DNA from 2 places in the Salimicrobium jeotgali genome. Region 2 is predicted to be linked to the other one. Evidence: a T-box and tRNA genes for the amino acid it is inferred to sense, from the RefSeq annotation. Region 2 holds a T-box; the other holds one or more tRNA genes.
The links. The T-box of region 2 lies ahead of AAV35_RS05085 (valine--tRNA ligase). A T-box ahead of a tRNA ligase gene usually reads a tRNA of that ligase, here a tRNA-Val.
Positions count from the first base shown of each region.

Region 1: it has a tRNA-Val gene. The T-box ahead of AAV35_RS05085 (valine--tRNA ligase) is inferred to sense a tRNA for this amino acid. The anticodon was not compared.

Region 1 covers NZ_CP011361.2:2,616,847-2,619,310, reverse strand. The annotation lists rRNA gene AAV35_RS13420 (23S ribosomal RNA) at 1-1,191, shown strand, start outside; rRNA gene rrf (5S ribosomal RNA) at 1,292-1,406, shown strand; tRNA gene AAV35_RS13410 (tRNA-Val) at 1,414-1,489, shown strand; tRNA gene AAV35_RS13405 (tRNA-Thr) at 1,494-1,569, shown strand; tRNA gene AAV35_RS13400 (tRNA-Lys) at 1,582-1,654, shown strand; tRNA gene AAV35_RS13395 (tRNA-Leu) at 1,665-1,746, shown strand; tRNA gene AAV35_RS13390 (tRNA-Gly) at 1,754-1,825, shown strand; tRNA gene AAV35_RS13385 (tRNA-Leu) at 1,872-1,961, shown strand; tRNA gene AAV35_RS13380 (tRNA-Arg) at 1,971-2,047, shown strand; tRNA gene AAV35_RS13375 (tRNA-Pro) at 2,054-2,130, shown strand; tRNA gene AAV35_RS13370 (tRNA-Ala) at 2,138-2,213, shown strand; rRNA gene AAV35_RS13365 (16S ribosomal RNA) at 2,305-2,464, shown strand, end outside.
Region 2 covers NZ_CP011361.2:1,023,317-1,025,780, reverse strand. The annotation lists gene AAV35_RS05085 (valine--tRNA ligase) at 1-1,253, opposite strand, end outside; T-box leader at 1,296-1,519, opposite strand; gene hemL (glutamate-1-semialdehyde 2,1-aminomutase) at 1,663-2,464, opposite strand, start outside.

The DNA.
Region 1 (2,464 bases), 1.1 Mb from region 2:
GGCAAAATGACCCCGTAACTTCGGGAGAAGGGGTGCTCCTCTGCCGAGGAGCCGCAGTGAAGAGGCCCAAGCGACTGTTTACCAAAAACACAGGTCTCTGCGAAACCGTAAGGTGAAGTATAGGGGCTGACACCTGCCCGGTGCTGGAAGGTTAAGGGGATGCGTTAGCGTAAGCGAAGCGTTGAACCGAAGCCCCAGTAAACGGCGGCCGTAACTATAACGGTCCTAAGGTAGCGAAATTCCTTGTCGGGTAAGTTCCGACCCGCACGAAAGGTGCAACGACTTGGGCACTGTCTCAACGAGAGACCCGGTGAAATTATACGATGCGTGAAGATGCGCATTACCCGCGACAGGACGGAAAGACCCCGTGGAGCTTTACTGTAGCCTGATATTGAATGTTGGTATCGCTTGTACAGGATAGGTGGGAGCCATCGAAACCGGAGCGCAAGCTTCGGTGGAGGCGCCCGTGGGATACCACCCTGGCGGTACGGACATTCTAACCCAGGACCGTGATCCGGTCCGGAGACAGTGTCAGGTGGGCAGTTTGACTGGGGCGGTCGCCTCCCAAAAAGTAACGGAGGCGCTCAAAGGTTCCCTCAGAATGGTTGGAAATCATTCGCAGCGTGTAAAGGCACAAGGGAGCTTGACTGCGAGACCTACAAGTCGAGCAGGGACGAAAGTCGGACTTAGTGATCCGGCGGTACCGCATGGAAGGGCCGTCGCTCAACGGATAAAAGCTACCCCGGGGATAACAGGCTTATCTCCCCCAAGAGTCCACATCGACGGGGAGGTTTGGCACCTCGATGTCGGCTCATCGCATCCTGGGGCTGTAGTCGGTCCCAAGGGTTGGGCTGTTCGCCCATTAAAGCGGTACGCGAGCTGGGTTCAGAACGTCGTGAGACAGTTCGGTCCCTATCCGTCGTGGGCGTTGGAAATTTGAAAGGAGCTGTCCTTAGTACGAGAGGACCGGGATGGACACACCGCTGGTGTACCAGTTGTTCCGCCAGGAGCATTGCTGGGTAGCTACGTGTGGACGGGATAAGTGCTGAAAGCATCTAAGCATGAAGCCCCCCTTGAGATGAGATTTCCCTTTACAGAGATGCCTCTGAGACGAAGAGGTTGATAGGTCCGGTGTGGAAGCGTGGCGACACGTGCAGCAGACGGATACTAATCCATCGAGATCTTCTCTATACGTTGGTCGTATGTTTCTTATCCAGTTTTGAAGGTTTTTCAAAAAACCTCTTGAAATTTGTTCGAAAGAACAATATAATAATCTTTGTCCTTAAAAAGGTTTGGTGGCAATAGCGAAGAGGTCACACCTGTTCCCATGCCGAACACAGAAGTTAAGTTCTTCCGCGCCGATGGTAGTCGGGGTTACCCCCCGCAAGAGTAGGGCGCTGCCAAACTTTATCTGGAGGATTAGCTCAGCTGGGAGAGCACTTGCCTTACAAGCAAGGGGTCGCAGGTTCGAGCCCTGCATCCTCCACCATTTTGCCGGCCTAGCTCAATTGGTAGAGCAACTGATTTGTAATCAGTAGGTTGGGGGTTCAAGTCCTCTGGCCGGCACCATTTCATATTTATGAGCCATTAGCTCAGCTGGTAGAGCATCTGACTTTTAATCAGAGGGTCGGAGGTTCGAGCCCTCCATGGCTCATAGTTCATATGCGGGTGTGGCGGAATTGGCAGACGCGCTAGATTTAGGATCTAGTGTCTTACGACGTGGGGGTTCAAGTCCCTCCACCCGCATTTTGCTGCGGAAGTAGTTCAGCGGTAGAACACCACCTTGCCAAGGTGGGGGTCGCGGGTTCGAATCCCGTCTTCCGCTCTTTACTTAATTTATTTGTGCGGTCGCGATAGCGGCAAAATGCCATGCCGGGGTGGCGGAATTGGCAGACGCACAGGACTTAAAATCCTGCGGTGGGTCTACCACCGTGCCGGTTCGAGTCCGGCCCTCGGCACCATATTCATATGCGCCCGTAGCTCAATTGGATAGAGCGTCTGACTACGGATCAGAAGGTTAGGGGTTCAAGTCCTCTCGGGCGCACCACTCATACGGGAAGTAGCTCAGCTTGGTAGAGCACTTGGTTTGGGACCAAGGGGTCGCAGGTTCGAATCCTGTCTTCCCGACCATTTTTTCGGGGCCTTAGCTCAGCTGGGAGAGCGCCTGCTTTGCACGCAGGAGGTCAGCGGTTCGATCCCGCTAGGCTCCACCATTTGATTTTTAGTAGATCTTTGAAAACTGAACAATGTTTTATGCCATGCGTCAATTTTTTGAACGAATTATGATTGAGCTAATCAATCTCTTTTATGGAGAGTTTGATCCTGGCTCAGGACGAACGCTGGCGGCGTGCCTAATACATGCAAGTCGAGCGCGGGAAGCGAGCAGAAGCCCTTCGGGGCGGACGCTCGTGGAACGAGCGGCGGACGGGTGAGTAACACGTGGGCAACCTGCCTGTAAGACCGG
Region 2 (2,464 bases):
GCGGGAATCCGGTGACCCCACCACAGCTGACGGGAAATACACCAGTCTCTGATATTCTCCATCCAGTTCAAATACGTTTTTTCAAACCGATCCGGTACGAAGTTGACTTTATCATCTGTCTTTTGCTGCGCCACTGCGGCTTCTGCGAGCGGTCCCATGTCGACGAACCACTGTGTGGATAAATAAGGTTCCACGACAGCACCGCTCCGCTCGGAGTGACCGACCGAATGCATATGCTCTTCAATTTCAGTCAACACACCCTGCTCCTGCAGATCTTTCACCAGCTGTTTACGGCAGTCGAACCGGTCCATCCCTTCATAGACTCCGGCTTTTTCGTTCATCGTCCCGTCTTCATTCATAATCAGAACACGTTCGAGGTTATGACGGTTGCCGATTTCAAAATCATTCGGATCGTGGGCAGGGGTGATCTTAACAGCCCCGGAACCGAACTCTCTGTCTACATAATCGTCCGCCACAATCTCCAGTTCCCTTCCGATGATCGGGAGGACCGCTTTCTTCCCGATAAGATGCGCGTAACGCTCATCTTCCGGGTGTACAGCGATCGCCGTATCGCCAAGCATCGTTTCCGGCCGTGTCGTAGCAATGGAAATCGATCCCTCTTCGCCCTTCAACGGATAGCTCATGTGGTAGAACGCTCCCTGCACCTCTTTATATTCCACCTCTATATCGGATAAAGCCGTCTGGGTAGCAGGGTCCCAGTTGATGATATACTCTCCCCTGTAAATCAGATCCTTTTCATAGAGACGTACAAACACTTCCTTCACCGCATCCGAAAGTCCGCTGTCCAGGGTGAAACGTTCACGGGAGTAATCGAGACCAAGTCCCATCTTTTCCCACTGGGACCGGATAAAATCAGCATACTCCCCCTTCCATTCCCAGGACTTCTCGAGAAACTTTTCCCGGCCGAGATCATAGCGGGAAGTACCCTGTTCTTTCAGTTTCGCTTCCACTTTTGCCTGGGTGGCTATTCCGGCGTGGTCCATTCCGGGCAGCCATAAAACGTCGTAGCCCTGCATTCTTTTCACCCGGGTGATAATATCCTGCAGCGTCGTGTCCCAGGCGTGCCCAAGGTGTAATTTACCGGTAACGTTCGGCGGTGGAATTACGACTGTATACGGTTCCTTTTCCCCCGTTCCTTCCGCTTCGAAGTATTTTCCTTCGAGCCAGAACTGATAGCGGTCTTTCTCCACTTCCGTCGGGTCATATTTAGTCGACATTTCAATATCTTTCATTATTCATCCTCCTCTTCTCCATACAAAAGACCCTTTCCTCCAGCTAAGGACGAAAGGGTCTTTTCCGTGGTACCACCTTAATTTACAGATATATTCTGTACTCTTCGTTCGGATATAACGGTCCGCGTCCGGCTTTTCCTACTGGATCAAGTTCAGAAAAGCTGCTAATAGAGCTACCTTCTGTCTACAGTGGTTTAGAAAACTTTCAGCGTTTGTTTTCCTCTCTTAAAACGTATAGACGTACTCTTCTCCATCATGGCAGTTTCTTTATCCTTTTTCTCTTTTAATTGTATAGAACAGCTTCCATGCCGTCAACGAAAATATCCATGGACCGGACCGACTTCTGATTCATATCCACTCTGTTACAATAAACGGGGCAGCCTCCGCAGAGACTGCCCCGATCAAATGATTATAGTGTTTTGAATACCTTTTTCACTGCGCTGATCGTCTTCTCAATGTCCTCGTCCGTGTGGGCCGCTGATAAAAAGAGGCCTTCGAACTGGGAAGGAGGAAGGAAAATACCTTCTTCGATCATCCCGCGGTAATACTTCGCAAAACGTTCCGTATCGGAATTACCCGCTGTTTCAAAATTAGTGACAGCGTTATCGTTGAAAAATACTCCAACCATAGAACCGGCACGGTTGATGGCAAGCGGTATATCGTTTTCGTCCGCCGCCTCACGGAAACCTTCGACCAGACGATCCACTTTCTGTTCGATCGTTCCGTAGGTCTCTTCAGTCATTTGACGAAGTGTCTCATAACCGGCCGTCATCGCAAGCGGGTTACCGGAGAGCGTACCTGCCTGATATACTTTTCCGACAGGAGCTATCGTTTCCATGATTTCACGTTTACCTCCATAAGCCCCGACCGGCAGGCCGCCGCCGATCACTTTTCCGAGACAGGTCATATCCGGTGTTACACCGAAGTGTCCCTGAGCACTATTATAACCTACGCGGAAACCGCTCATGACTTCGTCGAAGATAAGCACTGTTCCATGCTCCTCCGTAATTTCACGCAACCCCTGGAGGAAACCATTCTCCGGCGGTACGACTCCCATATTGCCGGACACAGGTTCCACGATTACAGCGGCAAGTTCGTCCCCGTACTGTTCGAATGCATAACGCACGCTTTCAAGATCGTTGTACGGAACGGTAATCGTATTTTCGGCTACGGATTTAGGAACTCCGGGGGAATCAGGAAGGCCGAGAGTC